3 regions of the Streptomyces sp. NPDC013317 genome follow, and region 3 is predicted to be linked to each of the others. Evidence: riboswitches for the same ligand, from Rfam matches in the RefSeq annotation. Region 3 holds a riboswitch; each other region holds the start of a gene.

Region 1 (4,976 bases), on a different contig from region 3:
TCGATCGACTCCGTCATCATGAGCGCCGCGGCGGCCATCTTCGACTCGGTGTACCGCATGGCGGCCGGCGGGTCGTCGTTGCCCAGCGAGCCGAAGTTGCCGTGGCCGTCGACCAGCGGGAGGCGCATGGAGAACGGCTGGGCCATGCGCACCATCGCGTCGTAGATCGACGCGTCGCCGTGCGGGTGCAGCTTGCCCATGACCTCGCCGACGACGCGGGCGCACTTCACATAGCCGCGGTCGGGGCGCAGGCCCATCTCGTTCATCTGGTACACGATGCGGCGCTGGACGGGCTTCATGCCGTCGCGGGCGTCCGGCAGCGCGCGGGAGTAGATCACCGAGTACGCGTACTCGAGGAAGGAGCCCTGCATCTCGTCGACGACGTCGATGTCGAGGATCCTCTCCTCGAACGCGTCGTCCGGCGGCGGTGTCTTCGTGCTGCGGCGGGCCATCGCGGCTGCGGCTCCTTCACCAACAAGGTTGATCTGACGCGGACCATTGTGGACCGTCCCACCGACAACGCCGACCGCGACCCGGGTACGGGCCGCCGTCAGCCGTGCGCGACGCCCCCGCGACCCGGAAGAGGGACGCCGGGAACCTGCGGGAACTTCGCCAGGTGCCGGTGCGCTTGCATAGGGTGGCAGGACTTTTCCATATCGCGATCGAAGGGACGTACATGCCCATGGGTCACACGGCCACGGCAGAGGCCGGCTCCGGCGGCCTGACAGCGACCGAGCACCGGCTGGCCAACGGCCTGCGCGTGGTGCTCTCCGAGGACCACCTGACCCCGGTCGCCGCGGTGTGCCTCTGGTACGACGTCGGTTCCCGCCACGAGGTCGCGGGCCGCACCGGCCTCGCCCACCTCTTCGAGCACCTGATGTTCCAGGGCTCGAAGCAGGTCCACGGCAACGGCCACTTCGAGCTGGTGCAGGGCGCGGGCGGCTCGCTCAACGGCACGACGAGCTTCGAGCGCACCAACTACTTCGAGACCATGCCCACGCACCAGCTGGAGCTCGCGCTCTGGCTGGAGGCGGACCGCATGGGCTCGCTGCTCTCCGCCCTGGACGACGAGTCCATGGAGAACCAGCGGGACGTCGTCAAGAACGAGCGCCGTCAGCGGTACGACAACGTGCCCTACGGCACGGCCTTCGAGAAGCTGACCGCGCTGGCCTACCCCGAGGGCCACCCCTACCACCACACGCCGATCGGCTCCATGGCCGACCTGGACGCGGCGACGCTGGAGGACGCGCGGGCCTTCTTCCGCACGTACTACGCGCCGAACAACGCGGTCCTCTCGGTCGTCGGCGACATCGACCCGGCGCAGACCCTGGCCTGGATCGAGAAGTACTTCGGCTCCATCCCGTCCCACGACGGCAAGCTGCCCCCGCGCGACGGCACGCTGCCCGACGTCCTCGGGGAGCAGCTGCGCGAGGTCGTCGAGGAGGAGGTCCCGGCCCGCGCGCTGATGGCCGCCTACCGGCTTCCGCACGACGGCACGCGCGAGTGCGACGCCGCCGACCTCGCCCTGACCGTCCTCGGCGGCGGCGAGTCGTCCCGGCTCCACAACCGTCTGGTCCGCCGCGACCGTACGGCCGTGGCCGCGGGCTTCGGTCTCCTCCGCCTGGCCGGCGCGCCCTCGCTCGGCTGGCTGGACGTCAAGACGTCCGGCGGGGTCGAGGTGCCCGTGATCGAGGCCGCCGTCGACGAGGAGCTGGCCCGGTTCGCCGCCGAGGGCCCGACGCCCGAGGAGATGGAGCGCGCGCAGGCCCAGTTGGAGCGCGAGTGGCTGGACCGGCTCGGCACGGTCGCGGGCCGCGCCGACGAACTCTGCCGCTACGCGGTCCTGTTCGGCGACCCGCAGCTCGCCCTGACCGCCGTCAACCGGGTCCTCGACGTCACCGCCGAGGAGGTGCGGGCCGCCGCCGCGGCCCGGCTGCGCCCGGACAACCGCGCGGTGCTGGTCTACGAGCCGGTCGGCACCGAACAGAACGACGCCGACCAGGCCGACAGCGACGAGGAAGAGGGAGCGGACCAGTGACCGACGCTGCCGCGTCTTTGACGAACATGACGTTCCACCCGCAGCCGGAGCCGGGGGTTGCCCGGCCCTGGGCCTTCCCGGCCCCGGACCGCGGAGCGCTGGACAACGGCCTGACGGTGCTGCGCTGCCACCGCCCCGGCCAGCAGGTCGTCGCCGTCGAGATCTTCCTCGACGCACCGCTGGAGGCCGAGCCCGCGGGCCTCGACGGTGTCGCCACGATCATGGCCCGCGCGCTCTCCGAGGGCACGGACCAGCACACCGCCGAGGAGTTCGCCGCCGAGCTGGAGCGCTGCGGCGCCACGCTCGACGCGCACGCCGACCACCCGGGCGTACGAGTTTCCCTGGAGGTCCCCGTCTCCCGGCTGCCCAAGGCGCTCGGGCTGCTCTCCGAGGCCCTGATCGCGCCGGCGTTCCTCGAGACCGAGGTCGAGCGTCTGGTGCGCAACCGGCTCGACGAGATCCCGCACGAGGCGGCCAACCCGGCCCGCCGGGCGGCCAAGCAGCTCTCCAAGGAGCTCTTCCCGGCGGACTCGCGCATGTCCCGGCCGCGCCAGGGCACCGAGGAGACGGTGGAGCCGATCGACGCCGCCGCCGTCCGTGCCTTCTTCGACGCGCACATCCGGCCGTCCACGGCCACGGCCGTCGTCGTCGGCGACCTGACCGACGTGGACCTGGACAAGGTGCTCGCCGAGTCGCTCGGCGCCTGGACGGGCGACACCGCCGAGCCGCGCCCGGTCCCGCCGATCACGGCGGACGACACCGGCCGTGTGGTCATCGTCGACCGCCCGGGTGCCGTCCAGACCCAGTTGCTGATCGGCCGCGTCGGCGCCGACCGGCACGACCGTGTCTGGCCGGCCCAGGTCCTCGGCACGTACTGCCTCGGTGGCACGCTCACCTCCCGCCTGGACCGTGTCCTGCGCGAGGAGAAGGGCTACACCTACGGTGTCCGTGCCTTCGGCCAGGTGTTGCGCTCCGACGGCGAGGGCAACGGCGCCTCGATGCTCGCCATCAGCGGATCCGTCGACACCCCCAACACCGGTCCGGCACTTGACGACCTGTGGAAGGTGCTGCGCACCCTCGCCGCGGAAGGTCTGACGGACGCCGAGCGCGATGTGGCCGTGCAGAACCTGGTGGGCGTGGCGCCGCTCAAGTACGAGACCGCCGCCTCGGTCGCCGCGACCCTCGCCGACCAGGTCGAGCAGCACCTTCCGGACGATTTCCAGGCGCAGTTGTACGCGCGTCTCGCCGAGACCGGCACGGTGGAGGCGACGGCCGCGGTCGTCAACGCCTTCCCCGTGGACCGACTCGTCACCGTGCTCGTGGGTGACGCGTCGGAGATCGAGGAGCCCGTACGCGCCCTCGGCCTCGGCGAAGTGACCGTCGTCACCGGCTGATCGAGTCGCCGTGCCGCCGCGTCCGGCGGCACCGGAGGACCCCGACGTCACGGTACGTCGGGGTCCTCCTCTTTGTCCGTATTGCTGCGGACGGTGGCTGTATGGCCTGTGGCATGTCTTACAAACAGGCGTGTCTGTTTGGTGATTGAAAGACGGTCCGCTTAGCGTCAATCCGGCTGTTCGCCAGTTGCACCCGCCGCACCCGCGGCATCGGACAGTCATCGCCGAGTCCCCGTCAGGCGCGAGCCTGGGGAGCCGGGGACCCACACGAAGTCCCTGGGGTGAATCGGACGCCTTCGCACCCGTGCGGAGGGGCCCGTAGGAGACCTTCCTGCTCCGAACCCGTCAGCTAACCCGGTAGGCGAGAAGGAAGGAAAGGAACAGCCCCTACATGGCGTTCACCCGTGCCACCGGGAAGCATCGTGGTCCGAGTCGTCTGTCGCGCCGCACCGCCGGCATCGCCGGCGTCGCGACCCTCGCCACCACCGGCGTCATCGGAACCCTCGCCTCCCCGGCACTCGCCGTCGACGCGGACGCTGCCCCCTCGGTCGAGGACACCGGGCTGACCCAGATCATCGCCGCCGACTCGCTCGCCGACACCATCGACGCCCAGGCCGCCGCCCAGGAGCGCGAGGCCGCCGAGGCCGAGGCGAAGCGCCAGGCGGAGGCCCGTGCCAGGGCCGAGGCGAAGCGCAAGGCCGAGGCCCGCGCCAAGGAGATCCGCGAGGCCAAGGAGCGCGCCGCCCGTGAGGCGGAGCGCAAGCGCCTGAACTCCTTCCAGCTCCCCGTGGCCGGCTCGTACGTCAGCACCGGCTACAAGACCGGCGGTGCGCTCTGGTCCTCCGGCAGCCATTCCGGCGTCGACTTCCACGCCGCCTCCGGCACCAAGGTCGTCTCCGTCGGCTCCGGCACCGTCGTCGAGGCGGGCTGGGGCGGTGCGTACGGCAACAACGTCGTCATCCGGATGAACGACGGCACGTACACCCAGTACGGTCACCTCTCCGCCATCAGTGTCGGGGTCGGCCAGTCCGTCACCCCGGGCCAGCAGATAGGCATCTCCGGCTCGACCGGCAACTCCACGGGGCCCCACCTCCACTTCGAGGCCCGCACCACCGCCGAGTACGGCTCCGACATCAACCCGATCGCGTACCTCCGCGCGCGTGGTGTGAACGTCTGACCGTTCGAGGTCTTTCCCGGCTTCTCAGAAAAGCCCCGGCTCGTACCGAGCCGGGGCTTTTCGCTGACCGAAAACATATCCATGGATCCTTGAGAGCCGTCGGAAACAAAGCCCTGCTGCAATAGAGTCGCCGGAGAACCGGTTTCGCGCGGATCAAGGCGGAGGTCGAACATGCGCATTCCCGCGCACTCTGTATGCACGGCGATCCGGGACGACATCGTCACCGGGGTCTTCGCGCGCGGCAGCCGGCTGACGGAGGAGCAGCTCGCCCGCCGTTACGGAGTCTCCCGCGTCCCCGTCCGGGAGGCGCTGCGCACCCTGGAGTCCGAGGGCTTCGTGATCACCCGCCGCCACGCGGGCGCCCAGG
Region 2 (4,976 bases), on a different contig from region 3:
GCTCTCCCGCCCGAGGTCTACCTCTGGGTGAACGCGGCCGAGGGGCACATGTACACCGACGAGGAGGCCGGGGCCTGGACGGCCCTCGACCCCCTCTTCCCGTACAGCCGCCGACCGCACGCCTCAGCCGGTCTCCCCTGCCGGACCGGTGAGTCGGTGATCTCGGTGGACGGTGACGGGACGGTGCGGCGCTGCCACTTCGTCAAGGCCGAGCTGGGCAATCTGTACGACGGTTCGTACCGTGCCGCGCTGCGCCCGCGCGCCTGCCCGCTCTCCGCCTGCGACTGCCACATCGGCTACGTCCATCTGGAGACGCTGCCGCTGTACGACGTGTTCGCCGGCGGTGTCCTGGAGCGGATACCGGCCCCCGTCGTACTCAGAGGGGCATGAGGTCTCCGAGCGGCATGAGGTCCGGGCGCTTGGCCGCCACGTGGTCGCCCGAGCTCTCGCCCCGCAGCCGCCGGCCGATCCACGGCACGAGGTACTCCCTGGCCCAGTTGATGTCGTCGCGGCGCACCTCCAGCGTGCCGCGCGGCGGGAGCGGCGGCCAGGGCTGGTCCGGGTCGGCCGGTACGCCCAGGCCGAGCACCTGGGCGGCGCGGAGCGCGACCCTGGTGTGCCCCTCGGGCGAGAGGTGCAGCCGGTCGTCGTCCCAGGCCCGCCTGTCCTGCACCGACCGCAGCGACCAGAGGTCGAGGACCGGGCAGTCGTAGCGGTCCGCGATGGACCGGACGTGGGCCGTGTACGTGGCGATCTTGCCGCGCAGATGCTTCAGGACGGGTACGTCGCGGGTGTCGAAGCCGGTGGTCACCATCACGGTGCCGACGGCGGACGTCAGGTCGGCGACGGCGCGCTCGAAGCGCTCGGCGACGTCGTCGGGGTCGGTCCCGGGGCGGATGATGTCGTTTCCGCCCGCGCAGAAGGTCACCAGGTCGGGGGCGAGTTGCTTCGCCCTCGGGACCTGCTCCTCCACGATCTGGTCCAGCAGGCGGCCGCGTACGGCCAGGTTGGCGTAACGGAACGCGTCGTGCTCCGGCAGCCGGTCGGCGAGGAGCACCGCGAAGCGGTCCGCCCAGCCGACGTACCTCCCGTCGGGCCCGGGGTCCCCCACGCCCTCGGTGAAGCTGTCACCGATCGCCGCGTACGACCCGAATACGTGCGTGTCTCTTGATCTCGAATCGTCTGCCACGGGACCACATCTTTCCCTTGCGGGTGTGACCTACGCGAACGTAAGGAGGGGTTGACGCCGGGTGAGATACGCCACCGGTCAAGATTCCACCAAGCCGGAATACGCGCGGGGGCCCGGCACTGGTGAGTGCCGGGCCGCCGCGGGTGCTGCCGGTGGGTCAGATGCTGACGCCGTGCGAGCGCAGGTAGGCCAGCGGGTCGATGTCCGAGCCGTAGCTCGGGCCGGTACGGATCTCGAAGTGCAGGTGCGGACCGGTGGAGTTGCCCGTCGAGCCGGAGAGACCGATCTCCTGGCCGCCGGTGACGGTCTGGCCGGCGGAGACGTTCAGGGAGGAGAGGTGGGCGTACTGCGAGAACGTGCCGTCGGCGTGCTGGATGACGACCTCGTTGCCGTACGAGCCGCTGTTGCCCGCGGAGTAGACGGTGCCCGCGCCGACGGCCTTGACCGAGGTGCCGGAGGAGGCGATGAAGTCGACACCGGTGTGGTAGCCGGAGGACCACATGGCGCCGGAGGCGCGGTACGGGGTGGAGATGCCGCCACTGACGGGGGCGACCCAGCCGGCGGAGGAGGACTGCGCGGGAGCGGACGCCGGGGCGGCGGTGCCGGCCGGGTCACGCTCGGCGGAGCGGGAGGCGCGCGTGTCGGAGGAGGACTTCTCCGCCTTCGGGGCGGCCTTGGGGGCAGCCTTCGGAGCGGCCTTGGGCGCGGCCTTGGCGGTCGACTTGGCGCCGAGGGTGAGCTTCATGCCGGGAAGGATCAGCGACGGGTCCTCGCCGACGACCTGGCGGTTGTCCGCGTAGAGCTTCTTCCAGCCGCCCGCGAGGTGGTGCTCGGCGGCGATCTTCGACAGGTAGTCGCCACGGACGACGGAGTACGTCTTCGGCTTGGCGGTCTTCCCGGCGGCCGGGGCCTTGGCGGGGGGCGCGGCGACGGAGGCGACGGCCTGGTGGGACGTCACGGACGGGGCGGCCTTCTCGGCGGCGTGGGCTCCGGTCGCACCGAGCAGGGGCAGGGCGACGACGGCGCCACCCGTACCGGCGGCGACGAATCCACGCGTGAGCGGGTTGGCCTTGGGACGGCGGTGCTTACCCTTTGCGGGCATGGCGAATTCCTCTCCGTCGCCTGCGAGGTGAGCTGTCGGGTTCGGACTGGAGATGTCCGGCCGCGTTTCACGCGGCTTCACCCCGAGCCGCCCGGAACGACCGGAACGGCGTACTACCTGGGTCCCCCGCTCCTGCCGTACGTGGGTGGGTGCGGATTCCGGGCGGTGGCAGGATTCGGCGGTTCCGACCGGATTGAGCGTGACGCTAGACGAGCGGGTCGGGGCGAACAAGCCGCCTCTTTTCGTTCGCAATCACGGGCGGGAATTTCGCGCCGAATTCCGGTCACCCTCCGTGGAGGGCGTCACCGCGATCTCCTTTTCCGGTAAGGGCATTGCGAAAGACGATCAGGCACGGTCCGTCACCTCTATGACGCTGCTCACGCGCCGAATCCCATCTCCCCTTCAACCAGGGCGCGTTATACCTAAGAGCCCAATTCGGACAGAACACCCATTCCCATACCCCGGGGGTAGGCGAAGGCCCGATCACCCGGGATGATTGGCCCAGGAATCGATCAGCAGTCGATCCCGATCCGCCGAACTTCAGGAGCACTCGTGACGCAGCAGCTGCCACAGGTCCCGTCGACCGAACCCGAGCTCACCGGGGTGCGCAACTTCAGGGACGTGGGCGGACTGCCGACCGTGGACGGCGGTTCGGTGCGGTTCGGCCGTCTCTTCCGCAGCGGCCACCTGGCGCACGCCACCGAGGAGGACGCCGCGTTCCTCTCCACCCTCGGGCTGCACACGATCTTCGACTTCCGCAATGTGGCCGACCGCAAGATCGAGGGGCCGGACGTCGAACTGCCCGGCGTGCGGAACGTGAACATACCGCTCAACGACCCGGCCGACGGCAAGGAGTTCTGGAGGCTGGTCAGGACCGGCGAGCTGGAGCAGCTCCGGGGCATCCTCGGCGACGGCAAGGCGACGGCGCGAATGTCCGATTCGTACCGGAAGATGATTGTCGAGCGGACCGCGGAGCACAGCGGCATCCTGCACGCGATGGCCGAGGACAGTGTCCCGGCGCTGATGCACTGCGCGGCCGGCAAGGACCGCGCCGGCCTCTCCATCGCCATCTCCCTGCTCGCGGTGGGCGTGGAGCGCGAGGCGATCGAGGCGGACTACGTGAAGTCGAACGACCCGCACCGCCGCTACAAGGTGCGGCGCAGCTCCACCTCCGCGGACGCCATGGCACCCGAGGTGATGGAGCTGCTCAGCCCGCTCTTCGACGCGCGGGTCGAGTACCTGCGGGCCGCGTTCGAGACGATGACGCAGACCTGGGGGACGGTCGAGGGCTACCTCACGGACGGCCTGAAGCTCACCCCGGAGACGCGGGCGCGGCTGCGCGAGCGTCTCGTCGTCGCGGTGTGACCCTGACCCCCGGCCCGGCCGCTACCGGTTCTGCCCGCCGAGCACGAAGAGCAGATAGAGGAAGCCGGCGAACAGGTGCCCGGCCACCAGATAGGCGAAGAGCCGGAGCACCAGCCCCTTGGGGAACTTGCCGGCCTCGCGCTCCTCGCCGGTGACCGGCGCGGACTTCTCGGACATATCGACCCCTTTCCGGGGCTCAGCGCAGATGCGGGGCTCCGTCGCCGAGGCACAGCTCGGCGGCGGGGCTCTGCATGAGCGTGTGAACGAAGAGCAGCTCGGCCCCGCCGCGGCCGACGGCGCCGATCCGGTGCGGGGTGAGCGAGTCGAAGTGGGCGCTGTCCCCGGGATCCAGGACGTGCACGGCGTCGCCGAGGGCGAGACGCACCTGCCCGTCGAGGACGTGGAGCCACTCCTCGCCGGGGTGGACGCGCACGATGTCGGCCTTGGTGGCGTACGGGACGTGGACGCGGAGCGCCTGAAGGGCGCGGCCCGGCCCGCCGGCCTGGCGGTAGGTCCAGCCGTCCGCCTCGACGGGCTCGGACCGGTCCGCGCGGACGATCGGATCACGCTCGGGCGGAACCTCGCCCAGGAGCTCGGAGACCGTCGTACCGTAGATGCGGGCGAGGGCGAGGAGCATCGGGAGCGAGGGCTGCCGGTGACCCGTCTCGAGCCGGGAGAGATGGGCCGGGGAGAGCCCGGCCCGCTGGGCGGCGACCTCCAGGGTCAGTCCGCGGCGTCTGCGCAGGGCGCGGAGCTGCGGCGCGACGTGCGGCGCGTCCGGCAGGGCGTCGGACGCGTCCGGTGCGGCGGGGTCCGCGGACTGCTCCGCGTGGAGGTGTGCCATGCCTCCATTCCGCCAGGAAGTTTCCTCTGAGGCAAGTTTCTTGCCTCAGAGGCAAAATCACCGGGTCCCGACGGTCAGCGTTGCGCGACCGCCTGCTTGACCAGCGTCCTTCCGAAGTCCCACATCAGTCCGCCGGCTCCGTGGGCGTCATCCATCACGGCCGTGAACGCGGTCACGAACCGGTCCACGTCCGCCTCGTCGATGATCAGCGGCGGGATGAGCTTGATCACCTCCAGATGGTCCCCCGACACCTGGGTCAGGATGCGGTGGCGCTGGAGCAGCGGCACGACGACCATCTGCGCGAAGAGCCCCTTCCGGGCGGCCTGCAGCATCGTCCACCGGCTGCGCAGGCCCAGCGAGGAGGGCCGCCCGAACTCGATCCCGATCATCAGGCCACGCCCGCGGATCTCGTGCAGCAACTCGTAGCGGGGCACGAGCTCCTTGAGGCGGGTGGAGAGCAGCTCGCCGATCCGGCG
Region 3 (4,976 bases):
TCCGCGGGACTGGGCCGCCACAGCGCGGCGCGGCGGCGTCCACTTCGCCTCGGGGCCAGGCCACTCCGCCGCCACCGGCCTCCTCACCCGGATCCGGGACACCAGGCGCCCCGGCGACATCGTCATGGTCTCGATCCACTGGGGTTCGAACTGGGGGTACGCGCTCTCCCGTGCCGACGTCGACTACGCGCACGAGCTGGTCGACGCGGGTGTGGACGTCGTGCACGGCCACTCCTCGCACCACCCCCGGCCCCTGGAGGTCCACCGGGGCAAGCCGGTCCTCCACGGCTGCGGCGACCTGATCAACGACTACGAGGGCATCACGGGCTACGAGCAGTACCGCGACGATCTGCGTCTCCTCTACCTCGTCACGCTGAGACCCGAGGACGGCCGCCTCCAGGAGGTACGCATGATTCCCCTGCGGGCCCGCCGCCTGCGGCTGGAGCACGCCCCCCGCCGCGACGCGCGCTGGCTCCACGACGTACTGGGCCGGACCAGCCGGCCCTACGGAACGCGGGTGGACCTCGACGAGGACGGGACCCTCGTCGCACGCCCCGCCTGACGGGCGGCGGCACGCACCCGCCCGCACACACGCTCCGACCAGGGAGACGAGCGGGATGTACTTCACCGACCGCACCGACGCAGGACGGCAGCTCGCCGCACGCCTGGAGCATCTCAAGGGCCACGACGTCGTGGTTCTGGGGCTTCCGCGCGGCGGGGTGCCGGTCGCCGAACAGGTCGCCGACGCACTCGGCGCGCCCCTGGACGTCTGTCTCGTACGCAAACTGGGGGTGCCGTTCCAGCCGGAGCTCGCCATGGGAGCCATCGGCGAGGGCGACGTCCGGGTCCTCAACGACCATGTCCTGGCGGACACCCGTGTCTCCGGAGGCGATCTGGCGGCCGTCGAGTCACGCGAGCGCGCGGTCCTCGCACAGCGGGCCCGGCGCTACCGGGGCGACCGCCCGCCGGCCCGGCTCGACGGCCGCACGGCCGTGGTCGTCGATGACGGACTGGCGACGGGCGCCACGGCGGTCGCCGCCTGCCGGGTCGTGCGCGCCCAGGGGGCCGCGCGGATCGTCCTCGCGGTGCCGGTCGCGCCGAGCGACTGGCCCGAACGGATCGGCCGGGAGGCGGACGAGACCGTCTGCGTGCACGAACCGGCGTTCTTCTACGCGATCGGCCAGTTCTACGAGGACTTCTCACAGACCCCGGACGAGGACGTCGTCGCCTGTCTGGAGCGCCACCACTCCGGGCGGGGGGCGGACGCCCGGGATCCGGAGGTGCGCATCCCGGCCGGGGAGGTGCGGCTCGCGGGCCAACTGGTGGTGCCCGACGGCGCCCCGGGGATCGTGCTGTTCGCCCACGGCAGCGGCAGCAGTCGGCACAGCCCGCGCAACCGGGCCGTCGCGGAGAGCCTGAACCGTGCCGGTCTCGGCACGCTGCTGTTCGACCTGCTCACCGAGGAGGAGGCCGACGACCGCGGCAACGTCTTCGACACGGAGCTGCTGGCCGGCCGGCTCGCCCGGGCCGCGCACTGGCTGGGGGGCCGGCCCGGCCTCGACGGCCTGCGGATCGGCTACTTCGGCGCCAGCACCGGCGCCGCGGCCGCTCTCTGGGCCGCGGCGGACCCGCTCTCCGACGTGGCCGCCGTCGTCTCACGCGGCGGGCGCCCGGACCTCGCCGGAGCGCGCCTCGCGCAGGTACGCGCTCCGACGCTGCTGATCGTGGGGGGCCGCGACCCGCTCGTGCAGGAGCTGAACGAGTCGGCCCAGGCGCGGCTCACCTGCGAGAACCGGCTCGTCGTCGTCGCCGGTGCCGGGCACCTCTTCGAGGAGCCCGGCACGTTGGAAGAGGTCGGCCGACTGGCCTCGGGCTGGTTCGCCGACCACTTCTAGGGCGTCCGTCAGTACGGTCCGTTGACGTTGTCGATGGAGCCGTAGCGGTCCGCGGCGTAGTTGCAGGCCGCGGTGATGTTGGCGACCGGGTCGAACAGGTCCATGGACGTTCCGGGCACGTGGTACGCCAGGAAGGTCGGCTCGATCACCTGCAGGAGGCCCTTGGACGGGGTTCCCTTGACGGCGTTGGAGTCCCAGAGGTTGATGGCCTGGGGGTTGCCCGAGGACTCACGCATGATGTTGCGGTGGATCCCCTCGTACGAACCGGGGATGCCGTACTTCTGCAGGACGTCGAGCGACTCGCGGATCCAGCCGTCGAGGTCGTTGGTGTAGCTCTTGGCGGCGACCGGCGCGGCCTTGGCCGGGGCGGCCTTGGTCACGGTCTTGGCCGATGCGGCGCCGGGCGCGGCACTGCGCTGCTGCGAGCGGTCGGCGCGGTCCGTGCTCGTCGTACGCGCCGGGGCCTTCTGCTGCTTCGTCGCGGCCGCGGGCTTCCCGCTCAGCGTGAGTTCCAGACCCGGACGAATAAGTGACGGATTGTCACCGACGGCCTTGCGGTTCGCCTTGTACAGCGCCTTCCAGCCGCCCCGCACACTCTGTTCGTGCGCGATCACGGAAAGGGAGTCGCCGCGGACGACGGTATAGATCTTGGCAGCGGAATTCCCGGCGGTGGGAATCGATTCGGCGATCTTCGCCGGGCTGCTGAAGACGGTCTTCTCGAGGGGCGCGACGGCCGGGGCCGTGTTCGGCGCCGCGTGCGCGGTGGCCGTGGCCACGAGGGGGAGAGCCAGCGCGGCTCCACCCGTGCTCGCGAGGGCGATACCTCGGCTGAGGGGACGTCGCTTGGGGCGCCGGTGCTTACCGTGAGCGGACATGCGGGATTCCTCTCCGGCGCCTGCGGGGTGAGCTGTCGGGTTCGGGCTGGAGCTGCCCGGCCGCACGCGTGCGGCTACACCCCAAGCCGGTCCGGAAATCCGGGACGGCGAAAAAACTGGGTCCCCCGCTCCTGCCGACGGGTGAATGGCTGGTCTTTTTCGGACGGTGGCAGGATTCGGCGATCCGTCCGGGTCGAGGTGACCGTAGGCGAGGAATGTCGGACGGAACAAGGTGGGGCATGGATGCGAAATGAACAGGAAATTCAGAAATGCGTTCCAGGTGATCACGGCCGAGCCGAACTGCCGTGCGGCACAAGGGGAAGGCGCCCCTCCGCATAGGTTGCGTCCTCTTCGCGTGATTCACGTCACCCGTGATCCCAAAACGGTCATACGGGCAATTTCATCCCAGCCAAGAAAAGGGACACAAGGGCATGAAATTGCCCTTGTGTCCCTTTTTGTCGGAAGTGGTGGTGTGTGTCAGCCCGTGACGCTGGGTGTGCCGGTCTCGATGTGGCCGGTGTAGCGGCGTGACCAGGTGCCGTCCACGTCGGCCGTGATCGTGAAGTCGTACCAGCCGTTGCTGTACGCCACCGCGTTGAAGAAGTCCTCGCGCGACGAGCCGGCCGGGACCGTGTACGTCCACGGCCCGTCCGTGCGGTAGGCGTTCGAGCGGATCGTGAAGGTCACGGGACCGGGGGAGGTGTTGGTCAGCCTGAGGTAGAGCGCCGACTTCCCGGTGCCCGGCTCGGTCGCGAACCGCGCCGCCACCTCGATCGCCTTGCCGGCCTTGGACGCGTCCCCGATGAAGCGCCTCAGGAAGCGGTTGGGGCCCATCATCGAGATGTCGTACTTGCCCGACCCGGACCCGAGCCCGATGTTGAAGTAGTCCGTGGCGGTCGCGCCCGGGTCCACGGTGTACTGCCAGGCCGCGGTGTCCCGGTGCTGGTGCGGGTGGATCGTGAAGTGGGCGGCCCGCTTCGCCTCCGCGCCCTGGTTCGTCATCGAGAACCAGGCGAGGATCTTGCCCGCCGCCCCGAACTCGAACCGGTCGAGGTTCCCGTTGACCTGGTACGGCACGGCGCGCGCCGGCCGGGTGCCGGTCTCCTGTGCGGGCAGGGCGTTGTCCTGGGGCACCGGGTTCGGCAGCGGGCCGCAGGTGGACTGCCCGATGACCTTGGCGGTGGAGGGGAGGCCGGTGGGAACTCCGTACACCGGGCGCGCGAAGTCGAAGACTCCCGTCAGGTCCCCGGTGACCTTCCGCCGCCAGGCGCTGATGTTCGGGCAGGTCGCCGGGGTGCCGAGGGCGGCCGTCCAGGTCTCCATGAAGCGCAGGACCGAGGTGTGGTCGAAGACCTCGGAGCTGACCCAGCCGCCACGCGTCCAGGGCGACATGACGAGCATCGGGACGCGGAAGCCCAGGCCGATCGGCACGCCGTCGATGTACTCGCCCGCGGTGCCCGGCGGGGCGACCGGCGGCGGCACGTGGTCGAAGAAGCCGTCGTTCTCGTCGTAGTTGAGGAACAGCACGGTCGAGTCGAAGACCTCGGGGTTCGCGGCCAGGGCGCGGTAGACCAGGTCGACGAAGTGCGCGCCGTCGCCCGGAGGGGCGTAGGGGTGCTCGGAGAAGGCCTCGCTCGCCACCACCCAGGAGACCTGCGGAAGCGTCCCGGCGACCGCGTCGGCGCGGATCGCGGCGGCGATGTCGTCCGGGGTGGACCCGGTGACCTTCGGTACGGAGCCCATGCCGCGGTCGTACAGGGGGTTTCCGGGCCGCGCGTCGGTGAACTTCTTGAAGTACGCGAGACCGTTGTCGCCGTAGTTGTCCTGGGCGTTCTGGTAGACCTTCCAGCTCACACCGGCCCGCTGGAGCGCCTCGGCGTACGTCTCCCAGGTGAGCCCGGACTCCTCGCCGCCGTCCTTGCTGGAGGCGTCGATCTTGCCGCTCCAGAGGAAGGTGCGGTTCGGTCCCGTGGCGCTGAGCGCCGAGCAGAAGTACGCGTCGCAGACGGTGTAGTTGTCCGCGAGGGCGTAGTGGAACGGGATGTCGCCGCGGTCGAGGTAGCCGAGGGTGCGGGTGTTGCCGACGCCCGTGACCCAGTTGTCCATCCGGCCCTTGTTCCACGCCGCGTGCTGCGAGGTCCAGCTGTGCGGCAGGTCCCCGTTGCACTGAGCCAGGGTCTCCCCGTCGACCCCGCCCGCGGGCGGG

Evidence for each region. Region 3 has a riboswitch for cyclic di-AMP ahead of ACZ3IJ_RS11200 (transglycosylase SLT domain-containing protein). Riboswitches for the same ligand answer to the same signal wherever they lie in the genome.
Region 1: linked by a shared signal. The riboswitch ahead of ACZ3IJ_RS00490 (M23 family metallopeptidase) and the one ahead of ACZ3IJ_RS11200 (transglycosylase SLT domain-containing protein) in region 3 are both predicted to bind cyclic di-AMP.
Region 2: linked by a shared signal. The riboswitch ahead of ACZ3IJ_RS30300 (M23 family metallopeptidase) and the one ahead of ACZ3IJ_RS11200 (transglycosylase SLT domain-containing protein) in region 3 are both predicted to bind cyclic di-AMP.

What each region holds. Positions count from the first base shown of each region.
Region 1 is NZ_JBVHDX010000001.1:117,230-122,205, forward strand. Features, by position in the region: gene ACZ3IJ_RS00475 (DNA gyrase/topoisomerase IV subunit A) at 1-452, opposite strand, end outside; gene ACZ3IJ_RS00480 (M16 family metallopeptidase) at 677-2,038, shown strand; gene ACZ3IJ_RS00485 (M16 family metallopeptidase) at 2,065-3,432, shown strand; cyclic di-AMP (ydaO/yuaA leader) riboswitch at 3,645-3,810, shown strand; gene ACZ3IJ_RS00490 (M23 family metallopeptidase) at 3,824-4,609, shown strand; gene ACZ3IJ_RS00495 (GntR family transcriptional regulator) at 4,781-4,976, shown strand, end outside.
Region 2 is NZ_JBVHDX010000015.1:37,810-42,785, forward strand. Features, by position in the region: gene ACZ3IJ_RS30290 (STM4011 family radical SAM protein) at 1-390, shown strand, start outside; gene ACZ3IJ_RS30295 (SGNH/GDSL hydrolase family protein) at 377-1,189, opposite strand; gene ACZ3IJ_RS30300 (M23 family metallopeptidase) at 1,347-2,291, opposite strand; cyclic di-AMP (ydaO/yuaA leader) riboswitch at 2,296-2,466, opposite strand; gene ACZ3IJ_RS30305 (tyrosine-protein phosphatase) at 2,844-3,656, shown strand; gene ACZ3IJ_RS30310 (DUF6126 family protein) at 3,678-3,833, opposite strand; gene ACZ3IJ_RS30315 (helix-turn-helix domain-containing protein) at 3,853-4,500, opposite strand; gene ACZ3IJ_RS30320 (aspartate aminotransferase family protein) at 4,575-4,976, opposite strand, start outside.
Region 3 is NZ_JBVHDX010000003.1:524,922-529,897, reverse strand. Features, by position in the region: gene ACZ3IJ_RS11210 (CapA family protein) at 1-562, shown strand, start outside; gene ACZ3IJ_RS11205 (phosphoribosyltransferase family protein) at 618-1,895, shown strand; gene ACZ3IJ_RS11200 (transglycosylase SLT domain-containing protein) at 1,904-2,770, opposite strand; cyclic di-AMP (ydaO/yuaA leader) riboswitch at 2,775-2,931, opposite strand; gene ACZ3IJ_RS11195 (phosphocholine-specific phospholipase C) at 3,248-4,976, opposite strand, start outside.